Regions from separate parts of the Streptomyces sp. NPDC051822 genome, predicted to be linked through region 2. Evidence: riboswitches for the same ligand, from Rfam matches in the RefSeq annotation. Region 2 holds a riboswitch; each other region holds the start of a gene.
The links. A riboswitch is a leader RNA that binds a small molecule or an ion and turns the genes downstream of it on or off. The one in region 2 is predicted to bind thiamine pyrophosphate.

Region 1 (7,437 bases), on a different contig from region 2:
AGCGGCAGTTCGGTGAGGCCGGGGACGAGTTCGTGGGCGTCGCGCAGCAGCTCGTACACCCCGCCCGCCGTCACCGTGGTGTCCCAGCCCAGCTCCTCGCTGGTGGCGCCGACGACGAGCTCGCCGTTCGCGCGCGGCACCAGGTAGACGTGGCTGCCGCGGACGACGGCCCGGACGGTCCGGGAGAGGAAGGGGGCGTACGGGGCCGGCACCCGCAGCCGCAGCACCTGGCCCTTCACGGGGCGGACGGGCGGCAGGACCTCGGCGGGCACGCCCGCGAGCCGCCCGCTCAGGCTTCCGGCGGCGAGGACGACCTGGTCGGCCGCCAGTTCCCGGCCCCCGGCGAGCACGGCACCGCGCGCCCGGTCCCGTACCACCGTCAGGCTCTGCGCGAGCGCGCGGTGGAAGACCACCCCGGCCCGTTCGCAGGCGACGAGGAGCGCGGCGGCGAGCCGGCGCGGGTCGACCTGGTGGTCGCCGTCGACCCGCAGCCCGCCCCGCACCCCCGGGGCGAGCATCGGTTCGAGGCGGCGGCACTCGCGGCCGCTGAGCCACTCGGAGGTGAGCCCGCAGCGGGTCTGCAGGGCGTGCAGTTCGCGCAGGTGGGCCCGGTCGTCGGCGTCGAGGGCGACGGCGAGGGTGCCGCAGGCGCGGTAGCCGACGTCGTGGCCGGTGAACTCCTCCAGCTCGGCGACGAACGCGGGATAGCGCGCGGCGGAGGCGAGGTTGAGCCCGAGCAGGGTCTCCTCGCCGTAGTGGAGTTCGGTGACGGCGGCGAGCATCCCGGCCGCGACCCGTGCGGCGCCGCCGCCCGGGTCCGGGTCGACGACGGCGGTGCGCAGTCCGCGCCGCGCGGCCCGCCAGGCCGTGACCAGACCGATGATGCCGCCGCCGACGACGAGGACGTCGGCGGTATCGGTGGCACGGGTAGCGTCAGTGGCTCCACTGACATCGGAAGAACGCATGGGCGTCCAGCCCCTCCCTTCGCCGGCATGACCCGGATCAGGTTCGTACGGTCGGAGGCCGTCCCAGCCTCCCTCTCAGCCCGGTGCGTCCGGGCTCCCGCGAGTGCTTTACGCCCGCCAGACTAACCGCAGGCCCTTTCGGGGCCCAGGCCCCTCCCTGGCTGACGGTGTGTCAGGAACGTAAGGTGGGCGGGTGAGCGAGCAGAAGCAGGCCCAGCAGCATGTCGTGATCGTCGGCGCCGGGATGGCGGGCGTGCAGACCGCCGTCGCCCTGCGCGAACAGGGCTTCACCGGCCCCGTGACCCTCATCGGGGCCGAGTCCCACCAGCCCTACGACCGGCCCCCGCTCTCCAAGGCCATCCTCCTCGGCAAGGCCGAGGACTCCGCCTTCGACGTCGACTTCGAGGACCTCGGCATCGAGCTGCGTCTCGGCCTCGACGTCACAGGGCTGCGCGCCGCCGACCACGAGATCGACACCGAGGCGGGGCCCGTCCCGTACGACATCCTGGTCGTCGCCACCGGGGCCCACCCGGTCACCCTGCCCGGCACCGAGGGCGTCCCCGGGGTCCACCTGCTGCGCACCCTCGACGACGCCGTGCGCCTCGGCCCCGTCCTGGAGCGCCGCCACGCCGTCGTGGTCGTCGGCGCGGGATGGATCGGCGCCGAGTTCGCCACCGCCGCGCGCGAGGCGGGCTGCGCCGTCACCGTCGTCGAGGCCGCCGACCGCCCCCTCGCCGGCGCCCTGCCCGCCGAGGTCACCACCCCCATGGCCGAGTGGTACGGGGCCGGCGGCGCCGAACTCCTCACCCACGCGCGCGTGCACTCCGTCGAGCCGGGCGCGCCCGGCCGGGTGGTCCTCGCCGACGGCCGCGAGCTCCCCGCCGACGCCGTCGTCGTCGGCATCGGCGCCCGCCCCGCCACCGACTGGCTCGCGGACTCCGGCATCGCCCTCGACCCCAGCGGCGCCGTCACCGCCGACGAGCGGCTGCGCACCTCCCTGCCCGACGTGTACGCCGTCGGCGACTGCGCCTCCTTCCCCTCCGCCCGCTACGGCAAGCGCCTCCTCGTCCACCACTGGGACAACGCGCTCCAGGGCCCCCGCACGGTCGCCGCCACGATCACCGGGGCCGACTCCGGGCCGTACGACCCCGTCCCGTACTTCTGGTCCGAGCAGTTCGGCCGCTTCGTCCAGTACGCCGGGCACCACGCGGGCGCGGACGAGCTGCTGTGGCGCGGCGACCCCGCCGGTGAGGCCTGGTCAGCGCTCTGGCTGCGCGCCGGGGTGCTCGTGGCCCTCCTCGCCGTCGGCCGCCCCCGCGACCTGGCCCAGGGCCGCAAGATCATCGAGACGGCCACCCCCGTGGACCCGGAGCGCGCAGCCGACCCCTCCGTACCCCTGAAGGCGGCGGTCCGGTAGGGCCCGGGTACCGGCTGTCGGTCCGGGATGGCAGGCTTGTCCTGTGACCGAGATTGACGTAAAGATCGATGCGCTCGTCCCCGCCTGGCTCTACGTGCCCGACATCGCGGAGATGCTCGATGTCGAGGTGACGCGCGTGCGGCAGCTGATCAAGGAAGGTCAGCTCATCGCCGTGCGCCGTGGAGAGAACAACGCCCTGCAGATTCCCGCCGCCTTCATCCAGGGCGACAAGATCGTCAAGGGCCTCGTCGGGCTCCTGACCGTGCTGCGGGACGACGGCTTCACCGACGAGGAGATGCTGGAGTGGCTCTTCACTCCGGACGAGAGCCTGCCGGGCACGCCCGCGCAGGCGCTCAACGAGAACCGCGGCACGGAGGTGAAGCGCCGCGCCCAGGCGCTCGCCCTCTGAGGCACGCACGCACCAGGACACCATCAGCGGGTGTCGCGGCGACCGGCCCCCTCACGGGCCGGCCGCCGCGGCGCCGGCGACACCGACGGGGGGAACCCACCCATGCCCACGCCTCGTGAGCGGCTCGCCGACGCCCGGCTCTACCTCTGCACCGACGCCCGGAAGCGCCAGGGCGACCTGCCCGCCTTCCTCGACGCCGTGCTCTCCTCCGGCGTGGACATCGTGCAGCTCCGCGACAAGGGCATGGAGGCCGGTGAGGAGCTGGAGCACCTCGCCGTCTTCGCCGACGCCGCCCGCCGGCACGGCAGACTGCTCGCCGTGAACGACCGGGCCGACGTCGCCCACGCCATCGGCTCCGACGTGCTCCACCTCGGCCAGGGCGACCTGCCCGTGCCCGCCGCCCGGGCGATCCTCGGCGGCCCCGACGACGTACTGATCGGCCGTTCCTGCCACGCCGAGACCGAGGTGGCCGCGGCCGCCGCGGAACCGGGCGTGGACTACTTCTGCACCGGCCCCTGCTGGCCCACCCCCACCAAGCCCGGACGGTACGCGCCGGGCCTCGGTCTCGTGCGGTACGCGGCCGGGCTGGCCCAGGACCGGCCCTGGTTCGCCATCGGCGGCATCGACGAGACCAACCTCGACGAGGTCCTGGACGCGGGCGCGCGCCGGATCGTCGTCGTCCGCGCGATCACCGAGGCCGACGACCCGGCCGCCGCGACGGCCGCCCTCGCCAAGCGGGTACGGGAGCGCGCGGAGGCCTAGGAAGTGTCCTGCCGGCGCACCCGGAGGGGCCCGCGAGGACGTCCACCGGGCGTCCCCCCGGCGTCCGGCGGCGTGCCCGGCGGGGTGTCCGAAAAGGTGTCCAGCACTCGGACGCCGTTTACGCGGCTTCCCGGACCGCGTCTAACCTGCCCGTATGGCCCTTGGTACCGCTTCCGTCCGCTCCGACCGCGCTCGCACGGTCCGCGACATCCTCGCCTCCGGCGGCACGTCGTACTCCTTCGAGTTCTACGCGCCCCGGACCGAGAAGGGCGAGCAGGGCCTCTGGAACGCCATGCGGCGGGTCGAGGCGGTCGGACCGAGCTTCGTCTCCGTGACCTACGGCGCCGGCGGCTCCACCCGCGGCGGCACCGTGAAGGCCACCCAGAAGATCGCCTCCGACACCACGCTCACCCCCGTCGCGCACCTCACGGCCGTCGACCACTCGGTGGCCGAGCTGCGCAACGTCCTCGGCCAGTACGCCGACGCCGGCATCCGCAACATGCTCGCGCTGCGCGGCGACCCGGCGGGCGACCCGCTGGGCGAGTGGGTCGAGCACCCCGAGGGCGTGCGGTACGCGGCCGACCTCGTCCGGCTGATCAAGGAGTCGGGCGACTTCTGCGTGGGCGTCGCCGCCTTCCCCGAGATGCACCCCCGCTCCACCGACTGGGACACGGACATCCGGCACTTCGTGGACAAGTGCCGCGCGGGCGCCGACTACGCGATCACCCAGATGTTCTTCGATCCGGAGAACTATCTGCGGCTGCGCGACAGCGTCGCGAAGGCGGGCTGCGAGACCCCGATCATCCCCGAGGTCATGCCCGTCGTGAACGTGAAGACCCTCGACCGGCTGCCCCAGCTGAGCAACGCGCTCTTCCCCCCGGACGTGAAAGAGCGCATCCTCGCCGTCAAGGACGATCCCGCCGCTGTACGCTCCATCGGTATCGAGTTCGCGACGGAGTTCTGCGCGCGGCTGCTCTCCGAGGGTGTCCCCGGACTGCACTTCATCACGCTGAACAGCTCCACCGCGACGCTCGAGATCTACGAGAATCTCGGACTGCACCAGCAGTCGTGACCGGTCGTACCCGCCCCGACCCGCGGCGGTGACCGTGGAGAGGGGCGGCGGGGCATGGGGTGGACGGTCCTCTACATCGCGTTCGGCGTGGTCGCACTGTGGCTGCTGGGGGAGGTGCTCCTCCAGTACAAGGCACGGCTGCGCTGGCGGGTGCTCGCCTTCTGCGGCTTCCTCGGCGTGGTCCTGGGCGTACTGCTGCCCTCGGTGGCGGTCATCATCGCGGGGGCGGTCGCGTTCGCCGTCGGCCAGACCTATGTGACGCTCTCGTTCCGCCGCGGCTTCTCCACCGGCTGGGCGATCGGCGGCAACCCGGGTGCGAGCCGTCGCCGCCGGTCCGGTGGGGCGGCCAAGGCCGGGCCCACCCTCGAGGTCACCGAGCTCTCCTACGACGGCCAGGACCCCGCGTACGCCGTGCCGGACGAGGCCGGCCTCCACGCGGCCGCCGAGACCACCCCGGTCTACGAGCCGCTGCCGATTCCCGAGGACACCGGCCAGTACGCGGTCTACGGCGGCGCGCACCAGGGCGCCGGTCAGGGCGGCGGGTGCGAGCCGCAGCAGCCCGCCTACGACCCGTACGCCCCCGGCTACGAGCAGCAGCAGCCCGCCTACGACTACGGCGCCGCCGCCGGGCAGCAGCAGTACGCCGCCTACTCCGACCCGTACATCGGCCCGGGCACGGACGGCCAGCAGTACGGCTCCTACTACGGCGACCCCTACGCCCCCTCGTACACCTACGACACGCCGCCCGGCGGGGTCTGGGTCCCGCAGCAGCGCGACGCCGAGCCGGCGCCCCAGCCGCCGCAGCAGCAGCCGGACGCCCCGGGCCCGTACGGCTACGAGCCGCACCCGGACGACCAGCAGCAGTACCGGTACTGAGTGACCGTGAGACGGGAGAGGCCCCGGCGCATCGCGCCGGGGCCTCTCCGCGCTCACCGCGAGCCGCGGAAGTCCGCGCCCTCCACGATGAATCCCGCCACGAGCGCGCCCGACATGCCCGCGTGCGCCAGCCCGCCGCCCGGATGGGACCAGCCGCCCGCGAACCAGAGGCCCGGCAGCGGGGACCGGTTGGCGGCCGGGAGCAGCAGGCCGTCGGCCCCGGCGAGCGCCGGTCCCGGCACCTCGGCGGCGCCCGTGTCCCGCCGCACGTCCTCCGGGGTGCGGACGTGCCGCCAGAGGAGCCGCTCGCGCAGCCCCGGGACCGCCCGTCCGGCCGCTTCGACCATCCCGTCGGCGAAGGCCTCCCACGCGCCCGCGTCCCGCTCCGGAGACGTGCGGACGGTCGCCGTGACCGTCACCGGCTCGTGGTCCGCGTCGGGGCGCAGCGCCGGGTCGTCCGGGCGCAGCACGGTCACCGTCGGCCGATCGCCGTCCGCGTGCACGACCGTGCGGTGGACCGCCGCCGACTCGCGGGGGCCGCGCAGCGCCAGACAGACCGTCACCCGGCTCGTGCCGAGCACCTGATGGCGCGGCCGGCCGTCGCTCTGCGGGGGGAGGGCCGGCACCGGGGCCCCGGAGACGACGTGGTCGGCCTCGACGATGTCGCCTCCGGCCGGCCGGACGCCGACCGCCCGGCCGTGCTTCTCCAGGACTTCCTCCACGGGCGTGTCGAAGACGAACTCGACACGCCGCTTCAGGCACCGCTCGTACACCGCGTCCGCGAGCGCCCGCAGCCCCCCGCCCACGTACCAGCTGCCGAAGGTCTGCTCCATGTACGGCAGGACGGCGGCCGCGGCCGGGGCGGTCGCCGGGTCGAAGCCGTACGTCCACGCGTACGCGTCGAGGAGGGCGGCCAGCCGCGGGTCGCGCAGCTCCCGCGTGCCGATCCGCGCGAGCGTCGTCGTCGGGCGGCGCAACAGGCCCGGCTTCAGGGCCGGGTACGGCTCACGGGCCAGCGGCGCGGGGTCGGCCGGCTGGGGCTCCTCGAGGAGCGGGCGGCGGGTGCGGTCCCAGGCCTCGCGAGCGCGGACCAGGAAGTCGCCCCAGCGCTCGCCCGCTCCGGCTCCCAGGGCCGCGTCCAGGGCGGCGACCGTGCCGGCCCGGGAGGCGTTCGGCAGGTCCACGCGGGTGCCGTCGGCGAAGACGTGCCGGCTCGCCGGGTCGACCTGCGTCAGCGCGACGCACTCCTCGAGGGGCTCCTTGCCGGTCTTCACGAACAGGTCCCGGTACACGGCGGGCAGGTGCAGCAGGCCGGGGCCCGTGTCGAAGGCGAACCCGTCCCGCTCGAAGCGGCCGACCGCGCCGCCGTACGTCGCGCCCCGCTCGTACACCGTCACCCGGTGGCCCGCCACGGCCAGCCGGGCCGCCGCCGCCATGGCGCCGAGTCCCGCGCCGATCACCACAATCCGTGCCATGCCGGCGACTCTATCCGGCCCCTCGGACACTGCCGGAAGGCCGGTCGGACGTGGGTCGGGGAGCCGTCGGAGAATGGTCGGCGAGCGGTGGGGGAGCGGTCGGCCGTCGGCGGAGGGCCGGTCAGAAGTGCTCGGAGCCGTCCTCCGACGGTGGTCGCGAGCGGGCCCCGGCCGTCACGTCCACGAGCCGTCTCTCCTCCCGGCGCTGGGACCTGCGGCGCAGGAAGCGGCGGATCCGTTTCGCCAGGAAGACCAGTATCGCCAGACCGAGGGCGAGCAGGACGGCCGCGATGACCGCCGCCGCCACCGGGTTGAAGATCGCGAAGGTGACGATCGCCGCGACCCCGAGGTCCTCCGCCAGGCTCAGCGCGACGTTGGTGAACGGCTCGGGCGAGGTGTTGACCGCCATCCTCGTCCCCGCCTTGACGAAGTGGCTCAGCAAGGCCGTCGAACCGCCGACG
Region 2 (7,437 bases):
CGCCCAGGGCGACGACATCCACGGCAAAAAGTCCGGCCGCTTCATGCTGAAGCTGTCCGGCGAGGCGTTCGCCGGCGGCGGCGCGCTCGGCGTCGACCCCGACGTCGTGCACAAGATCGCGCGCGAGATCGCGGCGGTCGTCCGCGACGGAGCGGAGATCGCGATCGTGATCGGCGGCGGCAACTTCTTCCGCGGCGCCGAGCTGCAGGTCCGCGGCATGGACCGGGCCCGCTCCGACTACATGGGCATGCTCGGCACCGTGATGAACTGCCTCGCCCTCCAGGACTTCCTGGAGAAGGAGGGCATCGACTCCCGCGTCCAGACCGCCATCACCATGGGTCAGGTCGCCGAGCCGTACATCCCGCTGCGCGCCGTGCGGCACCTGGAGAAGGGCCGCGTGGTCATCTTCGGTGCAGGCATGGGCATGCCGTACTTCTCCACCGACACCACGGCCGCCCAGCGTGCCCTGGAGATCGACGCCGAGGCCCTGCTGATGGGCAAGAACGGCGTGGACGGCGTCTACGACTCCGACCCCAAGGCCAACCCCGACGCGGTCAAGTTCGACGCGCTGGAGTACGGCGAGGTGCTCTCCCGTGACCTCAAGGTCGCCGACGCCACCGCCATCACCCTGTGCCGGGACAACAACCTCCCGATCCTCGTCTTCGAACTGCTCGCCGAGGGCAATATCGCTCGCGCGGTGAAGGGTGAGAAGATCGGCACGCTCGTGAGCGACCAGGGCACCCGGGCCTGACCCGAACCGGGGAACCGCCCCGCAAGGGGATGGACAGAGCCCTGCCGGTCGTACACCGTGCAGGACACAACGCGACGACACGCAGGAGCATGTGGTGATCGAAGAGACCCTCCTCGAGGCCGAGGAGAAGATGGAGAAGGCCGTCGTGGTCGCCAAGGAGGACTTCGCCGCGATCCGCACCGGCCGTGCGCACCCGGCGATGTTCAACAAGATCGTGGCGGACTACTACGGTGCCATCACCCCCATCAACCAGCTCGCGTCGTTCTCCGTTCCGGAGCCGCGCATGGCCGTGGTGACCCCGTTCGACAAGAGCGCGCTGCGCAACATCGAGCAGGCCATCCGGGACTCGGACCTCGGCGTCAACCCGAGCAACGACGGCAACATCATCCGGGTGGTGTTCCCCGAGCTGACCGAGGAGCGCCGTCGGGAGTACATCAAGGTCGCCAAGGGCAAGGCCGAGGACTCGAAGATCTCGATCCGCGCCGTCCGCCGCAAGGCCAAGGAGACCATCGACAAGTTCGTCAAGGACGGCGAGGTCGGCGAGGACGAGGGCCGCCGCGCCGAGAAGGAGCTCGACGACACCACCGCGAAGTACGTCTCGCAGGTGGACGAGCTGCTCAAGCACAAGGAAGCCGAGCTGCTCGAGGTCTGATGAACGACTCTTCCTGGGGGGCCCCGGGCGGCACCGGCCGTCGGGGACCCGACCAGGGGCCTGCCCCGGCGGGTCCCGCATACGATCGGCATCAGGCGGCGCAGACTCGGCCCATGCCCATCGTGCCCGACGTTCCCGCCGGCGGATTCCAGGACGGTCACGGCCGGGGGGCCGCTCACCCGAGCGGTCCCCTGTTCCGTGACGAGACGCCGCACGAGCACCCGCAGGAGCCCATGCCCAGCCCCACCCCGCCTCCGCCGCCCGCGCCGTCGGCGCCCCGGCAGAAGAAGAGCGCGGGGCGCGATCTGGGTGCGGCCATAGGGGTCGGGGTCGGTCTCGGCGCCGTCATCATCGCCTCGCTGTTCATCTGGAAGCCCGCGTTCATCGGGGTGATAGCGGTCGCCGTGGTGGTCGGGCTCTGGGAGCTCACCTCCCGCCTCCAGGAGCGCAAGGCGATCAAGGCTCCGCTGGTCCCCCTCGCGGTCGGCGGTGCGGCGATGGTCGTCGCCGGCTACGTCAGGGGTGCCGAGGGTGCCTGGGTGGCGATGGCGCTGACGGCGCTCGCGGTGCTCGTCTGGCGCATGACGGAACCGCCCGAGGGCTATCTGAAGGACGTCACGGCGGGTGTGTTCGCCGCGTTCTACGTGCCGTTCCTCGCGACCTTCGTGGCCCTGCTGCTCACCGCCGACGACGGTCCGCAGCGGGTGCTGACCTTCCTGATCCTGACGGTGGTCAGCGACACCGGGGCGTACGCGATCGGCTGGCGCTTCGGCAAGCACAAGCTGGCCCCGCGGATCAGCCCCGGCAAGACCCGCGAGGGTCTGCTGGGCGCGGTCACGTTCGCGATGGCGGCGGGCGCGCTGTGCATGGAGTTCATGATCGACGACGGTGTCTGGTGGCAGGGCCTGATCCTCGGTGTCGCGGTGGCGGCGAGCGCGACGCTCGGCGACCTCGGCGAGTCGATGATCAAGCGTGACCTGGGCATCAAGGACATGGGAACGCTGCTGCCCGGGCATGGGGGCATCATGGACCGGCTGGACTCGCTGTTGCCGACGGCGCCGGTGGTCTGGCTGCTGCTCGCCTTGTTCGTCGGGACCGGCTGACCGGGCATGGTGCCACGCGGCGGAGCCGCACGTCGACACAGCATGGACCGGCTGGACTCGCTGTTGCCGACGGCGCCGGTGGTCTGGCTGCTGCTCGCACTGTTCGTCGGAACGGCTTGACGGACACCGGGTACTCTGGAAGGGCTCGTGGCGCGTGCGCCGCGGGCCCTTCCGTCGTCCTCGCCGCTGCGGGGATGTTCCAGTGAGGTCTCCTGGCTCCGGCATCGCGATGCCGCGGTCCCCGTTTTCACGGGGATGGCCAGACCTCGTGCCGTCTGAGGAGACACCCCATCGTGGCCCGTCCCGTGCCCGGAGAACTCACTTTCGTCGCCCCCCGCGGAGCCAAGAAGCCGCCGCGGCACCTGGCCGACCTCACCCCCGCCGAGCGGAAGGACGCCGTCGCCGAGATCGGCGAGAAGCCCTTCCGCGCCAAGCAGCTGTCCACGCACTACTTCGCGCGGTACGCGCACGACCCCGCGGAGTGGACGGACATCCCCGCCGCCTCGCGGGAGAAGCTGGCCGCGGAGCTGCTGCCCGACCTGATGTCCGTGGTGCGGCACATCTCGTGCGACGACGACACCACCCGTAAGACCCTGTGGCGGCTGCACGACGGCACGCTCGTCGAGTCGGTGCTCATGCGCTACCCGGACCGGGTGACCATGTGCATCTCCTCCCAGGCCGGCTGCGGGATGAACTGCCCGTTCTGCGCGACGGGCCAGGCCGGGCTCGACCGGAACCTGTCGACCGCCGAGATCGTGCACCAGATCGTCGACGGCATGCGCGCGCTGCGCGACGGCGAGGTCCCCGGAGGCCCGGCGCGGCTCAGCAACATCGTCTTCATGGGCATGGGCGAGCCGCTCGCCAACTACAAGCGCGTCGTCGGCGCCATCCGGCGGCTGACCGACCCCGAGCCGGACGGCCTCGGCCTCTCGCAGCGCGGGATCACCGTCTCCACCGTCGGCCTCGTGCCGGCGATGCTGCGCTTCGCCGACGAGGGCTTCAAGTGCCGCCTCGCGGTCTCGCTCCACGCCCCCGACGACGAGCTGCGCGACACCCTGGTGCCGGTGAACACCAAGTGGAAGGTGCGCGAGGTCCTCGACGCGGCCTGGGAGTACGCGGAGAAGTCCGGGCGCCGGATCTCCATCGAGTACGCGCTCATCCGGGACATCAACGACCAGGCCTGGCGCGGTGACCTGCTGGGCCGGCTGCTCAAGGGCAAGCGGGTGCACGTCAACCTGATCCCGCTGAACCCGACGCCCGGCTCGAAGTGGACCGCGTCCCGCCCCGAGGACGAGAAGGCCTTCGTCGAGGCCATCGCGCGCCACGGCGTTCCGGTGACCGTACGGGACACCCGCGGTCAGGAGATCGACGGTGCCTGTGGACAGCTCGCGGCGTCCGAACGCTGACCTTGTACTCTGAGCTCGAACACATCTCCATATTCCGACAGGGGAGCGCCACAGCGCTGAGAGTGCGGTCACCGTAGGACCGCAGACCCTCTGAACCTTGCCCAGGTCATTCTGGGTAGGAAGTTCGGTCGTTAACTCAAGCTGTTGCGCCCTGCCCGCGTCCGGTTCCGCCGGCCGTGGGCAGGGCCGCGTCTCTTCCTGGTCATACCCAGGAGGAATCTCAGTGACCATCAAGAAGACCGCTGCCGCCGCGATCGTCGCGGCGCTCGGCGTCACCACCCTCGCCGCCTGCGGCACGGAGGACGCCCGCGACGCCGCCGGCAAGTCCGGCGCGCCCGCGCCGAAGACCGTGACCCTCGTCAGCCACGACTCCTTCAACGCCTCCAAGGAGGTGCTCGCGGAGTTCACGAAGCAGACCGGCTTCACCGTCAAGGTCCTCAAGGCGGGCGACGCGGGCGAGGCCGTCAACAAGGAGATCCTGACCAAGGGCTCCCCGCAGGGCGACGTCTTCTTCGGCGTCGACAACACGCTGCTCTCCCGCGCCCTCGACAACGGGATCTTCGTCCCGTACGAGGCCGAGGGCGTCGACCGGGTCCCGGCGGAGTACCGGCTCGACAAGGAGAACCGGGTCACGCCGGTCGACTCCGGTGACATCTGCGTCAACTACGACAAGAAGTACTTCGCGGGCAGGAAGCTGGCGCCGCCGCAGACCTTCGACGACCTGGCGAAGCCCGCGTACAAGAACCTCCTCGTCGTCGAGAACCCCGAGCGGTCCTCGCCGGGCCTCGGCTTCCTCCTCGGCACGGCCGCGAAGTACGGCGACGACGGCTGGCAGGACTACTGGACGAAGCTCAAGGCCAACGGCGTGAAGACCGTCGACAGCTGGGAGCTCGCCTACAACCAGGAGTTCTCCGGCTCGGCCGGCGGCAAGCAGGCCAAGGGCGACCGGCCGCTCGTCGTCTCGTACGCCTCCAGCCCGCCGGTCGAGGTGCTGTACGGCGAGCCGCAGCCGAAGGTGGCGCCCACCGGCGTCTCCACCGGCACCTGCTTCCGGCAGACCGAGTTCGCGGGCCTGCTGAACGGCGCGAAGAACCCCGAGGGCGGCAAGGCGCTGATCGACTTCCTGATCTCGAAGAAGTTCCAGGAGGACATGCCGCTCCAGATGTTCGTCAACCCGGTGGCGAAGGACGCGGTGCTGCCGGAGCTGTTCACGAAGCACGGTGTGGTCGTCGAGAAGCCGGAGACCATGGCCCCCGAGAAGATCGCCGAGAAGCGTGACGCGTGGATCCAGCAGTGGTCGTCGCTCGTCCTGAAGTAGCGCGCGACCTCCGGGGGAGCGCGGCGCGGCTGGGGCTCATGGCCCTGCCCGTCGCGTTCTTCGGGGTCTTCTTCGCCTGGCCCGTGGCGTCGATCGTCGAGCGGGGGCTGCGGCCCGACGGGACCTGGCGGTTCGGACGGATCGGCGAGACGCTGAGCCGGCCGGACATCCTCGACGTGCTCGGCTTCACCGTGTGGCAGGCGCTCGCCTCCACCGGCCTGACGCTGCTCGTCGCACTGCCCGGCGCGTACGTCTTCGCGCGCTTCGACTTCCCGGGCAAGAGCGTGCTGCGGGCCGTGGTCACGGTGCCGTTCGTGCTGCCGACCGTCCTCGTCGGCACGGCGTTCCTGGCGCTCGTCGGCCGGGGCGGTCTCACGGACGAGCTGTGGGGGCTGCGCCTCGACACCGGTGTCTGGGCGATCCTCCTCGCGCACGTCTTCTTCAACTACGCGGTCGTCGTACGGACGGTCGGCGGCCTCTGGTCCCAGCTCGACCCGCGCCAGGAGGAGGCCGCCCGGGTCCTCGGCGCGTCCCGGTGGACGGCCTGGCGGACGGTGACGCTGCCCGCGCTCGTGCCGGCGGTGTCGGCGGCGGCCCTGATGGTGTTCCTCTTCACCTTCACCTCCTTCGGCGTCGTGCAGATCCTCGGCGGGAACACGTACTCCACCCTCGAGGCCGAGATCTACCGGCAGACCGCGCGGCTGCTCGACCTGCCGACGGCCGCCGTCCTGACCCTGGTGCAGTTCGCGGCGGTCGGCGCGATCCTGGCCGTGCACGCCCGGACGGTACGGCGGCGGGAGACCGCGCTGCGGCTCGTCCCGCCGGAGCGGACCGCGCGCCGGCCGCGCGGCGCCGGACAGTGGGCGCTGCTCGGCGGTGTCCTGCTCTCGGTGGCGCTGCTGATCCTGCTGCCGCTCGGCGTGCTCGTGGAACGTTCCTTCGCAGGACCGCAGGGGTACGGGCTCGGCTACTACCGGGCGCTCGGCTCGCTCGACGAGTCCGGCACCTTCCTCGTACCGCCCCTGGAGGCGATCGGGAACTCGCTGCGGTACGCGGTGGCCGCCACCGGCATCGCGGTGCTGATCGGCGGGCTCGCGGCGGCGGCCCTCACCAGGAGGGCGGGGCGGCTCGTACGGGGCTTCGACGCGCTCCTGATGCTGCCGCTCGGGGTCTCGGCGGTCACCGTCGGCTTCGGCTTCCTCATCACCCTCGACGAACCGCCGTTCGACCTGCGGGCCAGCTGGATCCTGGTCCCCCTCGCACAGGCCCTGGTCGGCGTCCCGTTCGTCGTACGGACGATGCTGCCGGTCCTTCGCGCGGTCGACGAGCGGCTGCGGGAGGCGGCGGCCGTGCTCGGCGCGTCCCCGTGGCGGGCCTGGCGGGAGGTGGACCTGCCGCTGGTGCGGCGGGCGCTGCTCATCGCCGCCGGGTTCGCCTTCGCCGTCTCGCTCGGCGAGTTCGGCGCGACGGTCTTCATCGCCCGGCCCGACAGCCCGACGCTTCCGGTGGCGGTGGCCAGGCTCCTCGGCCGGCCGGGCGAACTCAACTACGGCCAGGCCATGGCCCTCTCGACGATCCTCATGGTGGTGTGCGCGGTGTCCCTGCTGCTGCTCGAACGGCTCCGGACCGACCGCACCACGGGGGAGTTCTGATGCTGAGACTCGACGGGGCGACCGTACGGTTCGGGGACCGGGCCGCGCTCGACGCCGTGGACCTGGAGGTCGCGGACCACGAGATCGTGTGCGTCCTCGGACCGAGCGGCAGCGGCAAGTCCACGCTGCTGCGGGCCGTCGCCGGACTCCAGCCGCTCGACCGCGGCCGGGTGCTGCTCGGCGGCGCCGACCAGAGCGGGGTGCCGACGCACCGGCGCGGCCTCGGCCTGATGTTCCAGGACCATCAGCTGTTCCCGCAGCGGGACGTCGGCGGCAACGTCGCCTTCGGCCTCCGGATGCGCGGGGACGCGAAGGCCGAGCGGACGCAGCGGGTCCGGGAGCTGCTCGACCTCGTCGGCCTGCCGGGGGCCGAGCGGCGCTCCGTCGCCGCGCTCTCCGGCGGCGAGCAGCAGCGGGTCGCGCTGGCCCGTGCGCTCGCGCCCCGGCCCCGGCTGCTCATGCTGGACGAACCCCTCGGACAGCTCGACCGGGGGCTGCGGGAGCGGCTCGTCGTGGAGCTGCGGCAGCTGTTCGGACGGCTGGGTACGACGGTCC
Region 3 (7,437 bases), on a different contig from region 2:
CCCGCCCCGTACCGCCGCGGGTCGCTGTCCTTCGGACGCCGGCCGGTCGGCGGAGACCACCAGTGCCGCGAGTGCCGTGGTGACCGGCACGGAGGCGACCAGACCGATCGACCCGACCAGGGTGCGCACGATCTCCTCGGCGACGAGTTCGCTGTTGGCCACCGTCCCCATGCTGCTCTGAGCGATGGAGAAGAGCAGCAGCAGCGGGAGGGCGGCACCCGCGTAGGCGAGCACCAGGGTGTTCACGACCGAGGCGATGTGGTCGCGTCCGATGCGGATGGCGGCCCGGTAGAGCCCGCGCGGCCCCATGCCCGGATCGGCCTGGTGCAGCTCCCAGACCGCTGAGGTCTGGGTGACCGTCACGTCGTCGAGGACACCGAGCGAGCCGATGATGATTCCGGCCAGAAGCAGGCCCGACATGTCGATGCTCGGGTACAGGCCGTGGATCAGGCCGGTGTTGTCGTCGGTGTTGCCGCTCAGCGACGCCCAGTCGATGAAGACCGAGCCGAGCAGTCCGATCAGCAGCAGGGAGATCAGCGTCCCCAGCACCGCCACCGAGGTGCGCGCCGAGAGGCCATGGCACATGTAGAGCGCGATCAGCATGATCGCGCTCGACCCGACGATCGCCACGACCAGCGGATTCGACCCCTGCAGGATCGCGGGCAGGATGAAGAACGTGAGCACGAGGAAGCTCGCGACGAGGGCGATCAGCGCCATCACGCCCCGCATCCGGCCGACGAGCACGACGACGAGGGCGAAGATGCCTGCGAGCACCGCCAGCGGGATCTTGCGGTTCACATCGGTCACCGAGTACTGGAGGTCACGCGGCGCGTCGGGAGCGTACGCGACCACCACCCCCTGGCCCTCGTCCAGTTGGCGCGGTGCGTCCGGCTGCACGATCTCGGTGAACCTGCGCCCCTTCTCCGGGCCGCTGGTGACCTCGATGGTCGCCTTCTCGCACTGTCCCTGCTGGGCGTTGACCGCCTCGCGCCCCTGAGGGGTGGAGGTGTCGCCGGTCGGCGGGACCTGCGCGGCGTTCACGTCCGCGCAGTCGACCTGCTCGACGGCGACGACCTTGCCCTGCTCGGTCTGCCGGTCGAAGCCGACCCCGGTGCGCTCATGGGGCGGGGCGCCACCGGGCCACAGCACCATGAGCCCCACCACGACGGCTGTGGCGAAGGGGATCAGGACCGCGGCGATGACCTTGCGCAGATGCCGGGACACCGGTGCGGCGGGCCCGTGGTTGTGGCTGTGGCCGTGCCCCTGGGCGTGGCCGTGGGAAGGGCCTGGACCGTGGTCGTGGCCGTGCGGCTCGGGAGTCTGCTGGGGGGAAGTCACCGACCGATCATCGCAAGAACGGCGGGGGCCCACTGTTCAGCACGCCAGGGATGACGCTAGCGTGGTGGCACCTTTGCACACGCGGGAGCTCGGAGCACCGGGCTGAGAGGGCGCTGATCACCGTACGCACGTACGGGAGGAGGCTGCGCCGACCGCCGAACCTGTTACCGGGTAATGCCGGCGTAGGGAGATCGGTCTCATGACCATTCAGGATGCACGCACGCCTGCCTCCGACCAGGACGGCACCTCTGTCGACGGTGAGCGCACACCGGGCTGGCACAAGGGGTACGTCCAGGGCTCGCGGCCCGACCTCCGGGTGCCGGTCCGTCAGGTACACCTCACCAACGGCAAGGACGTCACGCTGTACGACACGTCCGGCCCGTACACCGACCCCACCGTCGACACCGACGTACGGCGGGGCCTCCCGCCGCTGCGCGAGAACTGGATCATCGGCCGCGGCGACACGGAGGAGTACGCGGGCCGCCCGGCCCGTCCCGAGGACGACGGCATCAAGCACACCTCGCCGCGCGGCGGCGGGCTGAAGAACCTCGACGCCGTCTTCCCCGGCCGTCCGCGCCTGCCGCGCCGCGGCCGCGACGGCCAGGCGGTGACCCAGCTCGCGTACGCCCGCCGGGGGGAGATCACCCCGGAGATGGAGTACGTCGCCATCCGCGAGAACGTCTCCCCCGAGGTCGTACGGGAGGAGATCGCCGCAGGTCGCGCGGTGCTGCCGGCGAACGTCAACCACCCGGAGATCGAGCCGATGATCATCGGCAAGCGGTTCCTGGTGAAGGTCAACGCCAACATCGGCAACTCCGCCGTCACCTCCTCCATCGAGGAGGAGGTGGAGAAGATGACCTGGGCGACCAAGTGGGGCGCCGACACGGTCATGGACCTGTCCACCGGCCGCAACATCCACACCACCCGCGAGTGGGTGCTGCGCAACTCCCCCGTCCCGATCGGCACCGTGCCGCTCTACCAGGCCCTGGAGAAGGTCGACGGCAGGGCCGAGGACCTGACCTGGGAGATCTACAAGGACACGGTCATCGAGCAGGCCGAGCAGGGCGTGGACTACATGACCGTGCACGCCGGCGTACTCCTGCCGTACGTGCCGCTCACCGCGCGCCGCAAGACCGGCATCGTCTCGCGCGGCGGCTCGATCATGGCCGCGTGGTGTCTCGCGCACCACAAGGAGAACTTCCTCTACACGAACTTCGAGGAGCTCTGCGAGATCCTCGCGACGTACGACGTCACGTACTCGCTCGGCGACGGCCTGCGTCCCGGCTCGATCGCGGACGCCAACGACGAGGCCCAGTTCGCGGAGCTGCGCACGCTCGGCGAGCTGAACACGATCGCCAAGCGCCACAACGTCCAGACGATGATCGAGGGCCCCGGGCACGTCCCGATGCACAAGATCAAGGAGAACATCGACCTCCAGCAGGAGATCTGCGAGGAGGCGCCGTTCTATACCCTCGGCCCGCTGACCACGGACGTCGCGCCCGCGTACGACCACATCACCTCCGGCATCGGCGCGGCGATGATCGCCTGGTGGGGCACGGCCATGCTCTGCTACGTCACGCCCAAGGAGCACCTCGGGCTGCCGAACCGGGACGACGTGAAGACGGGCGTCATCACGTACAAGATCGCGGCCCACGCGGCCGACCTCGCCAAGGGACACCCGGGCGCGCAGGAGTGGGACGACGCGCTCTCGGACGCGCGGTTCGAGTTCCGCTGGGAGGACCAGTTCAACCTGGCGCTCGACCCGGTCACCGCCCGCGAGTTCCACGACGAGACGCTGCCCGCGGAGCCCGCGAAGACCGCGCACTTCTGCTCGATGTGCGGTCCGAAGTTCTGCTCGATGAAGATCTCGCAGGACATCCGTCGTGAACACGGCGGTACGCAGCAGGAGATCGAGGCCGGCATGGCGGAGAAGTCCAAGGAGTTCGCCGAGAGCGGCAACCGCGTCTACCTGCCGCTGGCGGACTGACCCCCACCGGCGCTCGGCCGGCCCGCGACCCCGGGGGAGTCGCGGGCCGGCGGTGCGTCACGGCTGGGGCGTCGGCGGTGGGCCCGCGGGGGGCGCGGTGGCCGCGAGGGCGTCGCGCAGGAAGGGGAGGATCCCGCGTTCGAGAAGGGCGCGGCGCCAGGCCTCCCGGGCGCGGGACAGTTCGTCGTCCGGCGCGGACCCCGTGTGCACGGCGGCCGGACTGTTCCGCAGGGCCGTCATGAGGAGTCCGACGGCCGCGCCGAGCAGCCCGGCCGCGGCCACGGCGCCGAAGACCAGACCGGCCGTGAGGAGCGTCGCCCCGAACACCAGGGTGGGGGCGAGCGCGCGCAGGACCGCGCCGACCAGCAGGAAGATGACGGCGGCCGTGCCCGCGAGAACGGGCACCATGACGGTGAGGATCGCGACGACGCCCGGGCCGGGGCCGGGGCGGTCGGAGTTCTCCGCGGGTCGGGCCCCGAGGGTCGCGCGGTGCTGTTCGCGGACCTTCACGAAGTGGTCGTACTCGCTCGCCGCCGCGCTGGTGACCAGTGTCGTCGCGTTCAGCGTCATGGCGCGCAGCTGCGCGAGCGTGAGACGCGTGCCGGCTCCGGCGAGATCCGGACGTGCGTGGGCGGTGCTCAGTGCGTCGTCGAGGACCCGCTCGTACTCGGCGCGGTCCTCGGTCAGCAGGTGCGGAGCCACGTTCATGTGCATCCCCCGATGCTCCGTAGGCCCTGATCTGCCGTGGCAAACGGTCGGTTGGGCGGAAACGGAGGAGAGCCTGCTACGGATGGACCCCGATGGTATTGCGGTCGTGCCACGCGCTGACAGGGTGTTTCCGGAATTCGCCTTCCCCGGATGCGCAGCGTTATGCGTCAGCCGTTCAGGGGGAGTTGGACGACCAGCAGCTTTCCGGCCATGGTCACTCCGCCGTCCATGGCGATCGCCAGACCGTCCGCGTACACGTGCGGTCCGTCGACGACCGGGCCCGCGCTGTCCTCGCCCTCCTCCGCGCCGACCTGGCCGAGGAGGTACGGGATGGGGCTGTGGCCGTGCACGATCCGGTGGCCGCCGTAGGTGGAGAGCAGCTCCTGGACGGCCTGCGGGCCGCCCTCGTCCCGGAAGGCGAAGCGCTTGGTGAACTTGCGGAAGACGTCCCAGACCTCGTCGGCGTCGTTCCGGTTGAGGATCTCGTGGACCGTGTCGTTGACGTCCTCGATGGTCGCGCCGTAGTCGAGGTACGCGGTGGTGTCGGAGTGCACGAGGAGGTGGTCGTCCTCCCGGACGACGGCGTCGAGCCGGGACATCCACTGGAGGTGGACGTCCTGGAGGCGGTCCATGTCGTGCTTCTGGCCGCCGTTGAGCAGCCAGGCGGCCTGGAAGGTGGCGGTTCCCGCCCCGGAGTTGACCGGGGTGTCGCCGAAGCGCTTGGCGCCGATGAGCAGCAGCTCGTGGTTGCCCATGAGGGCCTTGCAGTAGCCGCCGGCGGCGGCGGCCTCGGCGGACAGCCGCATGACGAGGTCGATGACGCCGATGCCATCGGGGCCCCGGTCGGTGAAGTCGCCGAGGAACCAGAGGCGGGCGTTGCCCGCGGCCCAGCCGCCGTTCTCGTCGATGAGCCCCTGGGCGCGCAGGGCGGCGACGAGTTCGTCGAGGTAGCCGTGGACGTCGCCGACGACGTAGAGCGGGCCGGGTCCCTCGCCGCTCGCGGCGGCGGGCTCGGCCGCGGTGGCGGGTTCGGGGGTGACCGGGACCTGGACGGTGTCGCCGCGCTTGATGACCGGGAGGTCGCGCTCGGTCGGGGTGTACCCGTCCGGCATCCCGGCGCCGGGGAAGGCGTTGCCGGGGTGGCCGGTGGCGACGGAGACGATGGAGGAGCCGGCCGCCGCGGGGTACGCGGGGCTGGGACGGTGTCCCAGGTGGAGCGTCGGCTCGGCGGGCATGGGCGCGGTGGGCGCGGGCGGGCCCGCGGGCACGGCGGGTGCGGCCTGCGGCGGCACGGGCGCGGCGGCTGTCGCGGGTGCGGCGGGTGCCGCGGGTGCGACAGGGGCGGCAGGTGCCGTTCGCGGTGGTGCGGGAGCGGGTGGGTGCTCGGTCGGCGCGGGCACCGGCAGAGGCTCCGTGGACGTCGGTTCTGTGGCATGGCCCTGCTCGGTGGCATGGCCCTGTACGGGCACGCGGGCGTACGGCGGTACGCGGAAGTCACGCAATGTCGCCGTGCGCACCACGGGCTCCTGCCCGGCCCCCTGAGTCATGGACCCCTCCACCACCGTCGCGATGCCCTGCACATCGCGGACCGGCCTGGTCGGGGAGGTCCGCGGTGTCGTGCGCCCATCATAGGAATGAGGGTCCGCCTGTGTGACGCACCAGGGGTGGTGAATCCGGGTCCACTCCGGGTTCACCGGTTGTTTCGCCCGAATTGAGAAGGTCGAGTCCAGGGTTGAGGCCGGTTCGGTGGCTGGTTTCGCCGTCCTCGCCCACGGGCAGGGGCGGGGACGGCGGAACCGGTGAGGCGTGTCGGGCGGGATCAGTCCTTCGCGGGTTGGCGCGGTGGGCTGACCGTCGTGCGGGGCGGACGGCGCTGCGAGGAGGTGCGGATGATGAGTTCGGTCGGTATCACCTGCTCGACCGGGCCGTCGGTGTCGATCCCCTCGATGGCGTCGATGAGGAGCTGGACGACGGCCGTGCCGATCCGGCGCGGTTTGAGCGAGAGCGTCGTGATGGGCGGTTCGGTGGTGGCGTAGACGGTCGACTCGCTGCAGCAGACCAGCAGCAGGTCGTCCGGGACGCGCAGTCCGTAGCGGCGCGCGGCCGCGAGGAGGTCGGTTCCGTTGGGGTCGAAGAGGCCGTACACGGCGTCGGGCCGGTCCGGTCGGGCGAGCAGCCGGTCGGCCGCGACGGCGCCCGCGCACGGGTCGTGCGCCGGGTAGGCCTCGTAGACGGGGTCCTGGCCCACGCGTTCGCACCAGTTCAGGTACGCGGTGGTGGACAGGCGGGTGTAGGTGTCGGTGGTGGTTCCGGTGAGGAGGCCGATGCGGCGGGCGCCGGCGGCGGCGAGGTGGTCGAGCAGGTCGAGAACGGCGGCTTCGTGGTCGTTGTCGACCCAGGCGGTGACCGGAAGGGTGCCGGCGGGACGCCCGTCGGAGACGACGGGCAGGCCCTGGCGGACCAGTTCGGTGACGACCGGGTCGTGGTCGGAGGGGTCGATGACGACGGTGCCGTCGAGGGCGACGTTCGACCAGACGTCATGTCGGGAGGTGGCGGGGAGGATGACCAGGGCGTAGCCCCGCGCGAGCGCCGCCGATGTGGCTGCTCTGGCCATCTCCGCGAAATACGCGAATTCGGTGAAGGTGAAAGGTTCATCCCCGTACGTGGTCACGGTCAGGCCGATGAGTCCCGACTTCCCGGTGCGGAGCGTCCGGGCCGCCGCGGATGGGCGGTAGCCCAGCCGGTCGGCGACCTCGCGAACGTGACGTCGGGTGGCGTCGGGGAGTCGGCCCTTGCCGTTGAGCGCGTCGGAGACAGTCGTGATGGAGACCCCGGCGGCGGCGGCCACGTCCCGGATGCCTGCCCGGCCCTGCCGGCTTCCCCGGGTCTGTGCCCGGCTCACCTGGTGCTTCCCTGCTGCTGTCATGGCGAGCCGATAGTAGGGCGATGAGGGGCGGTCGAGACGGTCGCATATGCAGGCGTTGACAGGCACGTTTCTGCATGGCAACTCAGGCTCAATGGCCGGTGAATCCAAGGCAGTTAAGGCTTTCGGCATGGGGTCTGAGGCTGTCGAACGGTGTCGACCTGGCGAGGGGGCGAGGTCTCGAAGAGGTCTCAACTCACCTCTACGGGGGATGCGCGCCACCGCGCTCGCCACCGGCGCGCGCCACCCAAGTGCGCGCTCCCCCCTCTCCGGGCCGCTTCGGGCGGCCGTGTCCACAGCGTGTCCCTCCTGTTGTCCACAGCCCATTCGCAGCGGAGGGGAATCCTCTTAAGGTGAGGAGTATTGGCGGTATGGACGGTCGAGGAGGCCACACTGTGAGCGAGACCAGCGGGACGAGCACGGGCCCGAAGCTGCGCGCCGAGCTGGACGGCGTCCCCACGTACAAGCCGGGCAGGCCGGC

Region 1: linked by a shared signal. The riboswitch ahead of thiO (glycine oxidase ThiO) and the one ahead of ACIA8N_RS10040 (thiamine ABC transporter substrate-binding protein) in region 2 are both predicted to bind thiamine pyrophosphate.
Region 3: linked by a shared signal. The riboswitch ahead of thiC (phosphomethylpyrimidine synthase ThiC) and the one ahead of ACIA8N_RS10040 (thiamine ABC transporter substrate-binding protein) in region 2 are both predicted to bind thiamine pyrophosphate.

Annotation. Positions count from the first base shown of each region.
Region 1 covers NZ_JBITBZ010000001.1:339,552-346,988, reverse strand. Annotated here, with positions in the region: gene thiO (glycine oxidase ThiO) at 1-965, opposite strand, end outside; TPP riboswitch at 963-1,076, opposite strand; gene ACIA8N_RS01565 (FAD-dependent oxidoreductase) at 1,159-2,382, shown strand; gene ACIA8N_RS01560 (Rv2175c family DNA-binding protein) at 2,426-2,791, shown strand; gene thiE (thiamine phosphate synthase) at 2,894-3,553, shown strand; gene metF (methylenetetrahydrofolate reductase [NAD(P)H]) at 3,708-4,625, shown strand; gene ACIA8N_RS01545 (hypothetical protein) at 4,680-5,501, shown strand; gene ACIA8N_RS01540 (NAD(P)/FAD-dependent oxidoreductase) at 5,555-6,976, opposite strand; gene ACIA8N_RS01535 (DUF4126 domain-containing protein) at 7,098-7,437, opposite strand, start outside.
Region 2 covers NZ_JBITBZ010000002.1:925,966-933,402, forward strand. Annotated here, with positions in the region: gene pyrH (UMP kinase) at 1-751, shown strand, start outside; gene frr (ribosome recycling factor) at 846-1,403, shown strand; gene ACIA8N_RS10030 (phosphatidate cytidylyltransferase) at 1,517-2,506, shown strand; gene rlmN (23S rRNA (adenine(2503)-C(2))-methyltransferase RlmN) at 2,800-3,912, shown strand; TPP riboswitch at 3,942-4,052, shown strand; gene ACIA8N_RS10040 (thiamine ABC transporter substrate-binding protein) at 4,136-5,230, shown strand; gene ACIA8N_RS10045 (iron ABC transporter permease) at 5,269-6,882, shown strand; gene ACIA8N_RS10050 (ABC transporter ATP-binding protein) at 6,882-7,437, shown strand, end outside.
Region 3 covers NZ_JBITBZ010000005.1:184,217-191,653, reverse strand. Annotated here, with positions in the region: gene ACIA8N_RS18270 (YibE/F family protein) at 1-1,338, opposite strand, end outside; TPP riboswitch at 1,410-1,544, shown strand; gene thiC (phosphomethylpyrimidine synthase ThiC) at 1,538-3,325, shown strand; gene ACIA8N_RS18260 (hypothetical protein) at 3,383-4,039, opposite strand; gene ACIA8N_RS18255 (metallophosphoesterase) at 4,201-5,580, opposite strand; gene ACIA8N_RS18250 (LacI family DNA-binding transcriptional regulator) at 5,853-6,959, opposite strand; gene hisC (histidinol-phosphate transaminase) at 7,352-7,437, shown strand, end outside.